2 regions of the Peribacillus sp. NPDC097675 genome follow, and region 1 is predicted to be linked to the other one. Evidence: a T-box and tRNA genes for the amino acid it is inferred to sense, from the RefSeq annotation. Region 1 holds a T-box; the other holds one or more tRNA genes.
The links. A T-box is a leader RNA that pairs with one kind of tRNA and senses whether it is charged. The one in region 1 lies ahead of glyQ (glycine--tRNA ligase subunit alpha), so its partner is inferred to be a tRNA-Gly.
Positions count from the first base shown of each region.

Region 2: it has a tRNA-Gly gene. The T-box ahead of glyQ (glycine--tRNA ligase subunit alpha) is inferred to sense a tRNA for this amino acid. The anticodon was not compared.

Region 1 is NZ_JBNNSK010000001.1:337,294-345,587, forward strand. Features, by position in the region: gene ACQKL5_RS01625 (HD family phosphohydrolase) at 1-1,255, shown strand, start outside; gene ybeY (rRNA maturation RNase YbeY) at 1,252-1,728, shown strand; gene ACQKL5_RS01635 (diacylglycerol kinase family protein) at 1,706-2,086, shown strand; gene ACQKL5_RS01640 (cytidine deaminase) at 2,137-2,535, shown strand; gene era (GTPase Era) at 2,528-3,457, shown strand; gene ACQKL5_RS01650 (YqzL family protein) at 3,560-3,703, shown strand; gene recO (DNA repair protein RecO) at 3,737-4,489, shown strand; T-box leader at 4,547-4,722, shown strand; gene glyQ (glycine--tRNA ligase subunit alpha) at 4,834-5,730, shown strand; gene glyS (glycine--tRNA ligase subunit beta) at 5,717-7,786, shown strand; gene ACQKL5_RS01670 (helix-turn-helix transcriptional regulator) at 7,928-8,294, shown strand, end outside.
Region 2 is NZ_JBNNSK010000013.1:38,684-46,977, forward strand. Features, by position in the region: gene ACQKL5_RS18125 (MFS transporter) at 1-807, opposite strand, end outside; gene ACQKL5_RS18130 (MarR family winged helix-turn-helix transcriptional regulator) at 821-1,264, opposite strand; gene ACQKL5_RS18135 (NADP-dependent oxidoreductase) at 1,495-2,523, shown strand; gene ACQKL5_RS18140 (YbjN domain-containing protein) at 2,731-3,093, shown strand; tRNA gene ACQKL5_RS18145 (tRNA-Gly) at 3,275-3,348, shown strand; tRNA gene ACQKL5_RS18150 (tRNA-Gly) at 3,537-3,610, shown strand; gene ACQKL5_RS18155 (ABC transporter ATP-binding protein) at 3,788-5,518, shown strand; gene ACQKL5_RS18160 (B3/B4 domain-containing protein) at 5,571-6,239, opposite strand; gene queG (tRNA epoxyqueuosine(34) reductase QueG) at 6,345-7,484, shown strand; gene ACQKL5_RS18170 (amidase domain-containing protein) at 7,708-8,294, shown strand, end outside.

The DNA.
Region 1 (8,294 bases):
CTATTCCATAACGAAAAGGGATAATAAGTACAATCAATTATTGATTTTCAGCTTAGTTTTCATTTTTTCCATGGCAACCATGAAAACAGTCAGCATTTTCGCTGAACTTAAAGATACGAATTTGGAGTACATTTTCCCGGCGGCCATGGCGGCCATGCTTATCAAGATATTATTAAATGATAAATTAGCTGTAGGGATGACAATTTTATTAGGTTCTTATGGTACGATAATATTTAATGGCGATACGCCAGGAAATCTCGACTTCTCGATGGGGTTATATATCATTTTTAGCGGACTGATGGCAATCATTATATTATCGCGCTCAAATTTCAAATCTAAAGTGCTGATAGCTGGTTTAATGATGTCATTCATTAATATCGCTTTTGTATATTCGCTTATTTTTATTATGGATGGACATTATACAAAAATAGAATATTTATACCATGCAGCTGCGGCTATTGGGTCTGGGCTTGGTTCAGCTGTATTGACGATGGGACTGCTTCCGTTTTTTGAGTCTGGATTTGGGATTTTATCTTCAATAAAGTTAATTGAACTTTCCAATCCAAATCATCCTCTCTTGCGAAAAATTTTGATTGAAGCACCTGGAACGTACCACCATAGTGTAATGGTAGCCAATTTAGCGGAATCGGCATGTGAAGCCATTGGCTCAAATGGTTTGCTTGCAAGGGTCGGTTCGTATTATCACGATATAGGAAAGACAAAACGGCCACATTTTTTCATTGAGAATCAGCTGAATGAAGAAAATCCGCATGATAAGCTACAGCCTGAAACAAGCAAGGACATTATCACTGCACATGCCATCGATGGTGGAGAGATGCTTCGCAGTCATAAGTTCCCAAAAGAAATTGTAGATATTGCGGAACAACATCATGGAACCACTTTATTGAAGTTTTTCTACCACAAGGCCTGCAAGGAAGATGAAGCGACGTGTGAAGCCGATTACCGGTATCCCGGCCCAATGGCTAAGATGAAGGAAGTGGCCGTCATTGGTATCGCTGATAGTGTAGAGGCTGCAGTCAGGTCTATGAAGCACCCTACGCCCGAGAAGATTGAAGAACTGGTAAGTTTCATTATCAGTGACCGGATTCAAGACGGTCAATTTGATGAATGTGACATTACTATGAGAGAATTAAGCATCGTAAAGCATTCGCTTTGTGAATCGCTGAATGGTATTTTCCACTCAAGGATCGAGTATCCTGACATGGATAAATTAGGACAGAAGGTGAAAAAATGATTTTAACAATGGATTTAATTGATGAAACGAATGAAGTAACGGAAAAGGGCCAGCAGCTTGTTGAAAGCATTTTGCAATTTGCGGCGAAAAAGGAAACCATCGAAGAAGGGACGGAACTCTCCGTCACTTTTGTAGACAACAAACGGATTCAGGAGATTAACAAAGAATATCGTAATAAGGATTCGGCTACAGATGTCATTTCTTTTGCTCTGGAAGAAATGGGCGAGGAAGAAGTCGAGATTATTGGGGCAGAAATGCCTCGCATGCTTGGAGATATTATCATTTCGATTGAACGGACAAAAGAGCAGGCCGAGGAATATGGTCATTCTTTTGATCGTGAACTTGGCTTTTTAGCCCTACATGGTTTTCTTCATTTATTGGGCTATGACCATATGACCGAGGAAGATGAAAAAGTGATGTTTTCTAGACAAAAGGAGATATTGGGGGAATATGGGCTCTCGAGAGAAGGGTAAACCAAAATATCCACTCGTCAAAAGCTTTTCATTTGCTTGCCAGGGGATTTTGGAAGCGGTGCGGACCGAACGGAACATACAAATCCATTTCGTGGTGATGCTAGTTGTTGTGTTCTTTGGCTGGTATTATTCATTGGACGGAATGGAATGGTTGTTTATTTTGGCGGCAATTGCTGGTACGATTGCATTAGAATTAGTGAATTCGGCCATTGAACGGGTTGTAGATTTAGTGACAGACCAAATCCATCCTCTTGCCAAGCAGGCAAAAGATATTGCAGCCGGGGCTGTATTCATATATGCTATATTTTCTATAATAGTTGGATTGATTATTTTTTTACCGAAATTGGGTATTATGTAAGTTCTTTTTATTCATCCGAAATGTATCCAATATAGAGGGGGAAATGTGAAATGAATACGAATGAATTGATTGAGGAAGCTAAAAAGGCTAGGGAGAAGGCTTATGTCCCTTATTCGAAGTTTAAAGTAGGCGCTGCATTATTAACGGCCGATGGTAAGGTTTATCATGGTTGTAATATCGAAAATGCAGCTTACAGCATGTGCAACTGTGCGGAAAGAACCGCATTATTCAGTGCGTATGCCCATAATGACAAGCAGTTCACGAAACTAGCGGTGGTGGCAGATACTGACCGACCGGTTTCCCCTTGTGGAGCTTGCAGGCAAGTTATCTCAGAACTATGCGATCAAGACATGGTTGTCGTTTTAACCAACTTGAAAGGTGATACCAAAGAACTAACAGTACAGGAATTGCTTCCAGGAGCTTTTTCACCGGAGGATCTAAATGAATAAATTAGTTAACGATACACAGGTAAAAGGATACAAATCAGGTTTCATCTCCATCATTGGCCGTCCAAATGTCGGCAAAAGTACATTTTTGAACCGAGTAATCGGCCAGAAAATCGCAATCATGAGCGATAAACCACAAACAACTAGAAATAAGGTGCAAGGTGTCCTTACGCAAAATGATTCACAAATGATTTTCATTGATACACCGGGCATTCATAAACCAAAGCATAAGCTTGGCGACTTTATGATGAAGGTAGCGACAAATACCTTGAAAGAGGTCGATTTGATTCTGTTCATGATCAATGCGGAAGAAGGCTACGGTCGTGGTGATGAGTTTATCATTGAAAAACTACAAAGCGTTAAAACACCGGTTTTCCTTGTAGTCAATAAGATTGACACGATGCACCCTGATGAACTGCTGCCTATCATTGAAAAATACCAAAAACTATATCCATTCGCTGCCGTGGTGCCCATCTCAGCACTTGAAGGTAATAATGTGGATACACTGCTTGGTCAAATTAAGGAGCATCTACCTGAAGGTCCACAGTTTTACCCAGCCGATCAAGTAACAGACCATCCGGAACGTTTCATTATTTCTGAATTGGTTCGTGAAAAGGTGCTGCACTTGACTCGAGAAGAGATTCCGCATTCCGTGGCTGTCGTGATCGATTCAATTAAAAAAATGGATAACAGCGACACCATTAACGTTATGGCGACCATCATTGTCGAACGGGATTCACAAAAAGGAATCGTCATCGGTAAGCAAGGGAAAATGCTGAAAGAAGTCGGCAGCCGTGCGAGGATTGACATTGAGAACCTATTAGGTTCTAAAGTTTTCCTTGAATTATGGGTTAAAGTCCAAAAGGATTGGCGTAATAAAGCAAGCCAGTTACGTGATTTTGGATTCGATGAGAAAGAATATTAATTAACAAATTTTACGCTTCATGAAAGTGTGAAAAACGGCCAAGCTAATCTATAAGGACGGATATTTATCTTATTGCTAGTCACTATGAAAGGTGGGCTTTACATGTTGGATTTTACCTGGGAGTTATTTAGTGAGACAGGTAATGTGGACACCTATTTGCTTTATAAGGAGATAGAAGTCGAAAGGCAGGAAAGACCATTAGCATCGAATGAAGAGCTAGCTGATATTGATTTTCCTGTTTCTTAAGGATTAGCTTGGCAAGTATGGGTGGTGTCTTTTATGCTTCAAAAATGCGAAGGCATTGTCATAAGACGGACTGCATATGGAGAAAACAATAAAATTATTACGATTTATACCCGGGAGCTAGGGAAAATAGGGGTTATGGCAAGAGGGGCGAGCAAGCCAAACAGCAGGCTTGCCGCCGTGACCCAGCTTTTTTGCTCCGGGTATTTCCTTGTTACGACATCGAGCGGCCTTGGAGGACTACAGCAGGGAGAGATGGTCGACTCACTTCGTTTTATTAGGGAGGACCTGTTTGCCACTGCCTATGCTTCCTATATCGTGGAATTGCTCGATAAGAGCGTGGATGATAAGAAGGCAAATCCATATCTGTTTGAATTGCTTTCACAAACTTTGCATTACATAAATGAAGAATACGATGCTGAAGTATTGAAATTCATTTTCGAAATGAAAATGCTTCCTGTCAATGGGATTAATCCAGTATTGAACCAATGCGCTGTCTGCGGGGAGACCGAAGGGGAATTTGCTTTTTCTCTAAGGGAAGCCGGTTTTATTTGTCATCGCTGTTTGGATAAAGATCCCTATCATTATAAAATTTCACCTTCAGCTGTCAAACTCCTGAGAATTTTCTATTATTTTGATTTATCTAGGCTTGGAAACATATCCGTTAAACCGGAGACGAAAAAAGAATTGGCGAAAATCATTGATGCCTATTATGAAGAATATTCAGGGCTACATTTAAAGTCCAAAAAGTTCTTAAAGCAGATTGATTCAATGAAAGATATGTTTTAAGTTCGTACTATTGACATTCCTTGCTTGTTTGTATAAAATTTTAATCATCAAAATAAGAAGAATGCATTGATGGAAAAGAGTACCTGTCATTATTCATACAAGCGAACCCGGGATGGTGCAAGCCGGGATATGGAGATACAGGGAAGGGCGTTCCGGAGCATGATAGGTTTGAAAAGAGGCCGTTTCAATGACGGCAATTAGGGTGGAACCGCGGGTAAACTCTCGTCCCTATGCATTTACGCATAGGGACGGGAGTTTTTTGTTTGCCTAAGAAAATAACCGGTAAAAGAGAGTTCCCGTCCCTGAATTAACGTAAGCCGTTTTAAATAATCTGGAGGTGTACGATGAATATTCAAAATATGATTTTAACTTTGCAAAAGCATTGGTCTGAACAGGGCTGTATTTTAATGAATGCTTATGATGTCGAAAAAGGTGCCGGAACGATGAGTCCTTATACTTTCTTAAGAGCTATTGGACCAGAGCCATGGAGTGTTGCATACGTGGAGCCTTCACGTCGTCCTGCAGACGGTCGTTATGGAGAAAATCCTAACCGTCTTTACCAACATCACCAATTTCAAGTCATCATGAAGCCGTCTCCGGATAACATCCAGGAACTTTATTTGGATTCATTACGTAAGTTGGGCATTGATCCGCTTGAGCATGACATTCGCTTCGTTGAAGATAACTGGGAGAACCCGTCCCTTGGTTGTGCGGGTCTTGGCTGGGAAGTATGGCTGGATGGTATGGAAATTACCCAATTCACTTATTTCCAACAAGTAGGTGGTCTTGAGTGTAAGCCGGTTTCCGTCGAAATTACATACGGCATCGAACGTCTGGCATCATACATTCAGGAAAAAGAAAATGTTTTTGAACTTGAATGGACGGACGGATTTACGGTACGCGATATTTTTGGGCAACCGGAATACGAGCATTCGAAATATACATTCGAGACATCCGACCTTGATATGCTTTTCCAACTTTTCACGATGTATGAAAAGGAAGCACATCGTCAAATGGATGAAGGCCTTGTACATCCTGCCTATGACTATGTATTAAAATGTTCACATACTTTTAATCTTTTGGATGCGAGAGGTGCCATTTCAGTAACGGAGAGAACGGGTTATATTGCCCGTTGTCGTAACTTAGCGCGTAAGGTTGCTAAAACCTTCTATGAAGAGCGGGAAAAATTAGGATTCCCGATCCTGAAAGTGAAAGGGGAAAATACAAATGAGCAAGCGTGATTTGTTATTGGAAATTGGATTGGAAGAGCTACCGGCTCGTTTTGTTACAGCCTCTATGAAACAATTATCCGATAAAGTACAAAAATGGTTGAGCCAAAAAGCGATTGAATTTGGTGAAGTTGAAGAGTTTTCAACACCAAGACGTCTGGCGATATTGATAAAAGATGTAGCAGAGTCGCAAAAGGACATCGAAGAAGAGGCAAAAGGACCAGCTAAGAAAATTGCTGTGGACAGCGAAGGAAACTGGTCAAAAGCGGCATTAGGATTTGTAAGAGGCCAAGGCATGACGGCTGAAGATATATATTTTAAAGAACTTAAAGGCGTAGAATATGTTCATGTGAATAAATTCATCAAAGGACAGCCGACAGCACAACTATTATCTGAACTGCAGGACATCATAACTGGCATGACCTTCCCGAAAAATATGCGTTGGGCCAATCAAGAGCTTCGTTTTGTTCGTCCGATTAAATGGTTGATTGCTTTATTCGGGAAAGAAGTGGTTCCATTCACTATCGCTGACGTAGAAACGGGTAAAGAAACAAAAGGTCACCGGTTCCTAGGTGAAAGTGCAGTCATTGAAACTCCTGACCAATACGAAAAATCGCTAAACGAACAGTTTGTCATGGCTAATCCTGACAAACGTCGTCATATCATTTTAGAACAAATTAAAAACCTAGAACAAGAGAACGGCTGGATTATCCCAGTAGATGAAGATCTTCTGGAAGAAGTAAACAATTTAGTCGAATATCCAACTGTGTTATTTGGTCGTTTTGAAGAAGAATTTCTTGAACTTCCTTCACAGGTATTAATCACTTCGATGAAGGAGCACCAACGTTATTTCCCTGTAAAGGATCAAGAAGGAAAGCTGCTTCCTTTCTTCGTGACCGTTCGAAATGGGGATAACCGCCACTTGGATAAAGTATCAAAAGGGAACGAAAAAGTATTGCGTGCCCGTTTATCCGATGCGGATTTCTTCTACAAAGAAGATCAGAAAAAAGAGATTGCTGACGCTTTGAAGAAGCTTGATAGCATCGTGTACCATGAAGAAATCGGTACACTTGCCGAAAAAACGGGTCGTGTAACCGAAGTGACTGGTGCATTGGTGGATGCTTTAAATCTAAAAGTGGATAAAGAATTGGCGCTCCGTGCTGCCAAAATTGCCAAATTTGATCTCGTGAGTCATATGGTTTATGAGTTCCCTGAATTGCAAGGGTATATGGGTGAAAAATATGCCCTACTAAAAGGCGAAGCAAAGGAAGTAGCAGCTGCAATCAATGAACACTATATGCCACGCCATGCGGATGATGATGTACCGCCTTCTGAAATAGGGGCGCTCGTTAGTGTAGCTGAAAAAATCGATACACTTGCATCGTTCTTTGCTATTGGAGTAATCCCTACCGGTTCTCAAGATCCATATGCTTTAAGAAGGCAAGCGAGCGGAGTCGTTCAAATTCTAGCAGAGAAAAAATGGGATATTACTATAGAGGAATTAATCACTTTAGGTCTGAAAGGACTTGAAGCTAAAGGCCTTTTGAAACGTGATCTCGCAGATGTAAAATCGGATATGCATACCTTCTTTAAAGCACGTGTGAAGCATTTACTTCAGGAACTACACATTCGCTATGATCTAATTGACGCTGTCTTGCACAATGAAATGGGTTATATCCATTCTATTGTTGAACGGGCTCAGGTATTGGAAGCGAAAAAAGATGAAGCAGGCTTTAAAGAAAGTCTTGAAGCGTTAAGCCGTGTCATGAATATCGCGGTGAAATGCGACGATAAGGTAACGGTGAACCCAGCTGCCTTTGAAAATGAGCAGGAAAAAGCGATTTATGAGAAATTCGGCACTGTCGCTTCTCAGTATGCTAAAACAAATGATGAGATGGAGCATTTCGACTTGCTTATTTCGCTTCAAAGCGAAATCGAAGCTTATTTCGAGCATACTATGGTCATGGCAGACGATCAATCCGTACGTAATAATCGCCTATCGCTTATGAAAGAAATCAGCGATTTAGTGTCAAGTTTTGCGGCCGTGAATAAAATAATCCTTTCATAAATTCAATAATCGGAGCCCTTTTTGCTAAGGGTTTCCGATTAATAAACTAATATAAAGATGAAAACTGCTTTTATCAAATGATATAGTATATAATTATTACATAAAGATCCTTTGTTACTTTACTCTGCGAAAAGCAGTGGGGTGGTGATTACAATTCAATTGAATAAGCGTCAGGAACAGATTTTACAAATTGTTAAAGAGAATGGACCGATTACTGGGGAGCATATTGCAGATAGATTAAACCTTACGAGGGCAACGCTTCGTCCGGATTTGGCTATCTTAACGATGGCTGGCTTTCTCGATGCGCGACCGCGTGTCGGGTATTTTTATACAGGCCGCTCAGGTACACAGCTCTTGACAGATAGCCTGAACCATCTGTATGTACGAGACCATCAATCGATTCCGGTCGTTGTGGACGAGGGTATTTCTGTATACGATGCGATTGTCATGATGTTCTTGGAAGATGTCGGTACGATGTTTGTAGTGGATAAGCACGCTTTACTCGTTG
Region 2 (8,294 bases), on a different contig from region 1:
CATTAAGCGACCTGTGAAAGGACGCGATACGAGTACGGCGACCGCATAGACAAGGAAGAAGAAGCTTGCCGTGCTGACCAGGTTAATTTCAATTGCATAAAAATTAATATAGGACAGGACGCTAGAGTAACAGAAAGCGACTAGTAGCGTAATGATTGCGATTGGAACGGCATTCGGTTCAATAAAGCTAGAGAGCTTAAAGCCTTTAACCTCAGATCCCTTGGTTGAGGTCTGTAATTTTGGAACATATACGAAAAGGGATGTAATAAAAGCGATTATGCCTAAGACCACGCAGAATCCTAGAATCACTTGGAATGAAGAATGTTGACTTAAGGAAAGCCCGATGAAAGGTCCGATTGCTGTAGCCAATGTTGCACTCATGCTGAAGTAGCCGATGCCTTCCGCTTTTCTTGTGACCGGGATGATCTGAGCCACGATCGTTCCAGAGGCAGTTCCGGCCATTCCCATTGTAAAACCATGAATTAAGCGGTTAAAGAGGAGAAAGGGAACCCCGAGATCCACAAAGTATAATATGGATGCCAATGTGAAGAGAACCAATCCAATGATTAATGTCTTCTTTCGACCAATTGCATTGATGAAGCGACCGATCATGAGTCGGCCAATTAATGAACCGATAATGAAAATTCCGGTTATAAGTCCTGCCTGGCTCGTTGTGGCACCATATTCCTTTACCGCATAGACCCCGATAGTGACCATTAATAAATAAAAGATTAACGTGATAAAAAAGTTGACGGAAGAAACGATGATAAAGTCCTTCGTCCACAATTTTTGTTTAGATTGTTGCAATTTTCTTGTCTCCTCACTTTATAAGTTTGTGTCGTATGCTTTCCATAATGCGAATGGCCTCTTGCTGTTCAACCTCCGAAATCCCCGTCAAGATATCCTGCTCGAATTGATCAATCGTCACACGTACTTCCAGATATATAGTTTTCCCTAATTCAGTAAGTTGCATGATTCTTTCACGTTTATCCTTACCTGGAATTTGTTCCACGTAACCGAGTTCTTCTAATCGGTTAATGGTTCGTGTGACCGTCGGTTTTTCCACACCTTGATAGGTGGATAGGTCTACAAGTGTTGAGGGACCGTCATTAAATAATCGATACAAAATTGTCCATTGCGCTCTGTATAGATTGTGTTTACCAAGCTCGATATTAAGGTTATTTTCAAAAGGCCTGTATAATAGAACTAATTGATGGAAGAATTTGCGGTACGTTTCGATTTTCGTTGCCCCCTCGTCTATTATAGTTACCCTTGGTAACTATAATAGTGTACCAGATATATGAACGGTCTGTATAGGGCCAACTTTACTTTTGATGTAAGGGGAAGGGAATGGCGATGGAACGTTTAGGATTTACAATATGGGCTACATTATAGAATATAGAAGAAAAGCAAGCATAAATTTTGACCGGTGTTATTAGATAATGCTAGTCTTACTTTTCTATATCATGTAGTAAAAATCAAGGAGGAATACACATGACACAATTAAAACAACAAACCATTACTTTGGCAAACCGACCTAAAGGGATGCCTTCAAAAGAAGACTTCAAATTTGTGGAGGGTGAAGTTCCTACACCAAAAGACAATCAAGTACTAGTTCGGACACTTTACTTATCCGTTGATCCTTATATGCGTGGAAGAATGCAAGACACTAAATCATATATTGCCCCATTCGAATTGAACAAAGTTATTACGGGGGGCGTCGTGGCTGAGGTGGTAGAATCCAAATCAGATTCCTTCAAGCAGGGCGATGTCGTTGTGGGAAACATCGACTGGGCAGAATATACAGTTGTAAATGAAAAGCAAGTTAGAGTGATTGATCCTAAAGTTGCGCCAATCACGACTCATTTAGGGATACTGGGAATGACGGGATTAACAGCGTACTTTGGATTACTGGATATCGGTAAACCACAAGAAGGCGAAACGGTCGTTGTGTCCGGAGCAGCTGGTGCCGTTGGTTCGGTAGTCGGACAAATTGCTAAAATCAAAGGGGCCAAGGTAGTGGGCATTGCCGGTTCGGATGAGAAAATCGAGTATTTAACAAAAGAATTGGGCTTTGATGGAGCCGTCAATTATAAGAAAGATAGTTTTGAAACAGATTTGAAAAACGCTCTTCCTGATGGTGTCGATGTTTATTACGATAATGTTGGTGGAGAAGTAACTGATGCTGTTTTCACACTGTTAAATACGAATGCTCGTATTCCATTGTGTGGTGCGATTTCTTCTTATAATGCAGAAGGAAAAGATTTTGGGCCACGCCTGCAATCCGCGATGATTAAAACGAGTGCCCTTATGAAAGGCTTTACGATTGGCAATTATGCAGATCGTTTACAAGAAGGCGCTTCAGACTTGGGCCAGTGGCTGCAAGAAGGTAAGCTGAAGTATGAAGAAACGATTGTGGAAGGGTTCGAGAACACGCCTGAGGCATTCTTGGACTTATTCAAAGGGAAAAATCTAGGCAAGCAGCTTGTAAAAGTTGCCGATCCAAAATATGCAACGCTATAAGTTTTCATATCAGGCATAGTAGAGGGAGACCTTTACTATGCTTTTTTTTATGTTCACGGGGACTATTTCATTTTTTTGTCTTTTATCCATTGAAATGTGTGTAAATATTCCGAATTTGCATATAAAATGTACATACAGACAGAAAGGTGATGGATTATGTCAAACGTTGCTAAATTTCGAGATTTTTTAAACCGGGAGAAAATCTATATGAATGAGCTGAAGGAGGATGATATCACCTTTTTTAGAGTGGAACAGAAGTTAAAGGACGGGTGGAAGGTCCTTTTGGTCTTTTCTTTTAGTCAAGATGAAAAGGTGGCGGACTTATTTTGTTTCAATGTAGCTGAGCTAAAGAATCCTGATAAGAAAATGGATGTACATACACTGTTGAATGAATATAATGCTAATTTCCGATATTCGAAGTTGTACGAGGAAAATGGGACGATTTCCATCCGCTATGCCTATTCCCTGGATGAGGAATTTCACCCGGATTTAGCATTCCGAAAGTTGATTATGCTACTTGAGACAGCAGAGCAGGTTTATCCACGTCTTATGGAAGTCATATGGTCTTGAACATGAATGGTTGGAAAGTTCTCTTTTTAGGGAACTTTTTAACATGTATTCTAGAATAGAGCATAGACTAGTCATATCTCCAGGAAATTATATTTTTTTCAAAAAGACTATTGCATTTCTTTAGAATTAGCTATATAATTATTTTTGTTGTTAGTCATTCGACAAAGTTCTACAAAAACCTGCGGGTGTAGTTTAGTGGTAAAACCTCAGCCTTCCAAGCTGATGATGAGGGTTCGATTCCCTTCACCCGCTCCAATCATACATACTCATAACGCAGGGTTTCGTTACCTGGAGAACGAAGCCTTGGGTTTTTTATATTTACTGAGATGCTAAGTAATCATAAATGAGTGGTAAGAAAGTCTTGTGAAAAAACTATTGCATTTTATTCTATTAACCTTTATAATAATTTTATTAGTTTCTTCGACAAACTTCTACAATAGCCTGCGGGTGTAGTTTAGTGGTAAAACCTCAGCCTTCCAAGCTGATGATGAGGGTTCGATTCCCTTCACCCGCTCCAATTTTACATACTCATAACGCAGGGTTTCGTTACTTGGAGAACGAAGCTTTGCGTTTTTTATATGTTCGATAAGAGATCCCGCTGAATGCAGCTGGATTTTTTTAATGCCTGCATTTGTAAGTATCTGTTCATTTGCCTATAATTTAGGTAAGTGTATATGGAGAGAAGAGGTTGTTCATGGATAAGAAGTTGAATATCAAATCATTTTTTTCCTTGTTAAGATCGGAAAAGTTGCCAATGGGAATGGTTATTTTTGTATTGGTGCTAAGTTTAGTGGAAACGGTGGCGAGCCTTGTTGTGCCTTTGGTCACGAAGGACCTGGTCGATATGGTCTCAGGAAGTGGGATTGAAAGAACGACCATCTTCCTTTTACTTGGTGCATTCATCGTCCAGACTGTTGCGGGAGGATTTTCTTATTACTTTTTGAGCTATATCGGTGAAAATGTAGTGGCCGGTATTCGCCGGAAACTGTGGAACCATACATTGCAATTGCCGATTTCCTTTTTCGATTCCCACCAGTCCGGTGAGACGCTTAGCCGGATCACTCAGGATACGAATACGATCAAGACGATTATCACCAACCATTTCGTGACATTCATTTCGGGAATCATTTCGATAATTGGATCGGTCATCATTTTATTTATGTTGGATTGGCGAATGACCACCATCATGCTTAGCATCGTGCCATTGTCGATGTTAATTCTAATTCCGCTTGGACGAAAAATGTATAAAGTCTCTAGGCAAACACAGGATGAAATGGCGACCTTCAGCGGAAACCTAGGGAGGGTCCTGAGTGAAGTGCGTCTTGTGAAATCACATAATGCAGAAGCGATAGAACGTGAAAAAGGCAATGGTGGCGTAAGTGAGCTCTTTCGTTTCGGCTTGAAGGAGGCGCGTATCCAAGCCATCATATCCCCCTTCATGACGACGGTCATGATGGTGATCCTTGTAATATTGATTGGGTACGGGGGAGTACGGGTTGCTTCCGGTGCATTGACCGCCGGGACGCTAGTGGCCATCATTATTTACATGATACAAATCATCGTCCCATTCAGTCAGTTGGCCTCGTTCTTTACGGCCTTTCAAAAGGCGATGGGAGCAACGGAACGGATTCAGAACGTCCTGTCGATACCGGGTGAAACATATGAAGGGAAGCATGGCACGTTAGTTACGGCGGATTTTACATTCAAGAATGTTTCATTTTCCTATCAAACGGCCAAGCCGATCTTACAGGACATATCCTTTACGGTTCCAGCTAATAAGACCGTCGCCCTTGTGGGACCAAGCGGTGGCGGGAAGACGACCATCTTCTCGTTGATTGAACGGTTTTATGAACCGACAAATGGGCAAATCACGCTGGGACCCGTGTCAATCAAGGATATTGACCTGTCGTTATGGCGGTCGCAAATTGGGTATGTATCACAGGAAAGTCCGATCATGACCGGGTCGATAAAAGAAAATATAGCGTATGGATTAGGCCGCCATGTGGAATTGGATGAAATCATCGGTGCGGCAAAAATGGCCAATGCCGAGCGGTTTATTGAAAAGCTTCCGGAGGGCTTTGATACCGAGGTGGGGGAAAGAGGCGTGAAGTTATCAGGTGGTCAACGGCAACGGATTGCCATTGCCCGTGCTGTGCTGCGCAATCCAAAAATCCTGCTGCTTGACGAGGCGACCTCGAATCTCGACAGTGAATCGGAGCTCCTTGTACAGCAGGCCATCAAAAATCTGATGGCTGGACGGACGACAATAATCATTGCCCATAGGCTTTCAACTGTAATTGAAGCCGACCAACTGCTTGTGGTGGAAGAAGGTCGGATTACTGGAGCAGGAACACATGAGGAGCTGCTTACTAGTCACGACTTGTATCGTAAGCTTGCCACACAACAATTGCAGCTACAAAACTGAATCGCATAAAAAAACCTGGGTCATGTATTTCGCGACCCAGGTTTTATTTGTTTTATCCTTCTAGGACAGAATACGTTCCTTCCCCGCCGTGGATCTCAAGGAACATGTCCATCAATGATTTCGTCAGCTGTTGCGCTTCTTTGATTGGTGTCTTGGCTTGCAAATAAATGATCTGGATGGCATGTTTCGTTTCTTCGGTGACCTTTGTCCGTTCTGAATCGACATAGGGACTTCCAAACGGGCCATGATCATCAACGGAAACAATCATGTTTTCCATCGAGTTCAACCGGCCGTTCAAGCCGTCATACTTGTCTGTGCTCCCGCCAATATCAATCGAGATATTTCCTGCTAATTTGTCGGTATCGTAAATGCCAATCGGAACTTCGTATAAAAGCGAGAAAAAATTATTCAAGTCGATGGCCGAATGGATGGGTGTTAAGTAATTCTGTTTTTTGACCCGGCGATAGAGGGCTTCGACGGAAGGCCGGTAGCGTGACGGGTTTGTTCCAGTCATTTTAAAAATTTCACGCCATTCCTTGATACCTGGAAAATCCGTGAGTTCTTTTTCTTCCAGGTCGAAGAATAGAGCTTCCTGGAATAATTGAAGTCTCCCTTTTACCATTTGCGGTGAGGGGCCGACTTCGATGTTTTCGTATGTAATGACACCAACCTTGAAATCAGGGATTTTGCTGCCGATATTAGAGGAAATCTTAATTTCCAAGTGATACACCTCCAAAAATGATTGAAATTAGTTTATCATAGATACCAATGGTTTGATATGTTACACGCATCATTGGGTAGAATGAAGAGAACGAAGGTGATCAATATGGATATGCATGCACTCAAGCAAGAAGTGATTATATATAGTAAGGAAATAGGCATCGATAAAATCGGATTTACGTCGGCCACGACTTTCACGGATTTGAAAAGTAGGCTGATCCGGCAGCAGGAGTTGGATTACCAGTCCGGTTTTGAAGAAAAGGACATTGAAAAAAGGGTCAGGCCCGAATTGATCTTTGATAAACCGCAATCGATCATTTCCATTGCACTGGCCTACCCTTCGAAATTAAAGCATGCCCCTCAGAGCAAGAAAGGAGAGCGGCGCGGGATTTTTTGCCGGGCCTCCTGGGGAACGGATTACCATAAGGTTTTACGTAATAAACTGCAGCTCCTGGAGGATTTTATCAAAGAGAAAGTACCTGGTGCCATGGCAAAATCAATGGTCGACACGGGTGAGCTTTCGGACCGGGCCGTTGCTGAGCGGGCAGGAATCGGTTGGAGCGCCAAGAACAGCATGATCATCACTCCGGAATTTGGTTCATATGTGTATTTGGGTGACATGATCACCAACCTGCCATTTGAGCCGGATCAGCCGATGGAGGATCAATGCGGCACATGCAACAAGTGTGTGGATGTGTGCCCAACAGGTGCACTGGTGCAGGGTGGGCAGCTGAATGCCAAACGCTGTATTGCCTTTTTAACGCAGACGAAAGACTTCCTTCCTGATGAATTCAGGACGAAGATCGGCAACCGGTTGTATGGATGTGATACGTGTCAGACGGTCTGTCCAAAAAACAAAGGGATGGATTTTCATTTCCATCAAGAAATGGAGCCGGACCCCGAGCTCGCTAAACCGCTACTGAAACCTTTGCTCACCATCTCCAATCGCGACTTTAAGGAGACATATGGGCATGTTTCCGGATCGTGGCGGGGCAAAAAACCGATACAACGTAATGCCATCCTTGCACTGGCTCACTTTAAGGACGAAACGGCTCTGCCGGAATTGATTCAGATCATGAAGGAAGACCCGCGCCCTGTACTGCGTGGAACCGCAGCATGGGCGATTGGGAAAATTGGTCAGGAACAATCGGCATCCATCTTGGAAGAAGCCAGGATGAAGGAAAGCGATGAAGAGGTATTAGCGGAAATAGAAAAAGGATTGCAATTCACCATCACCCATCAATAGTTGGAAGAAAGACCCCGATTCCTGTTTCGGGGTCTTTTCAAATGGGTGTTTGACCGATAAAAAGGCTGAATAGACCGATAAATGGACCCATTTGACCGATAAAACCAACAAACAGACCGATAAATGGGCAAGAAGGCATTTTTTCCTCCTAAATGTAGTTGTGTTTTTGTCCATGCCCTCCTTCATACACATTAGAAGAGGCGTTATGAAGGAGGGTTTGATTGTGAGGGAACAGTTGAAACAGCTTTTACAGGAAAGAGTGGAACTTTACACTTCCGACGAGCATGTCCGGGGTGAGGGAAAGATTTATTTGAAAAAGGAAGCGTTGAAGAAACACTCTACTGAAATTGTGCGTGTGAATGCTGCTGGCAAGGTTCACTCGGAGCGGCATGAAGGAGATGTTCAGATACTCGGCTATCAAGTGCAACTGCAATACTTGATGAAACAGGAGGATGTCTTTTATATAGAAGAGGAAATGGAGGAAAGGGAGGCAAGGTTCCGAGATGGATATTTAATAGAAGAACGGGAACTTGAGCCGAATCTTGACTCTATTGAGGTCCCGCAAAATTGGGAAGTGGGATTGGACCGGCTTTCTTATAGATATGACCGAATGAAGGCTGTTCAGTATGCCGAGCGATGGTGGAATGAATTTAATCCGGATTATTACAAGTTCACCGATGATTGCACCAATTTTATTTCCCAGTGTTTGCATGCAGGGGGCATCCCCATGTGGGGGGCGTCGAATAAAAATCAGGGATGGTGGATCAGGGGCAAGAACTGGAGCTATACTTGGACGACTGCCCATTCTTT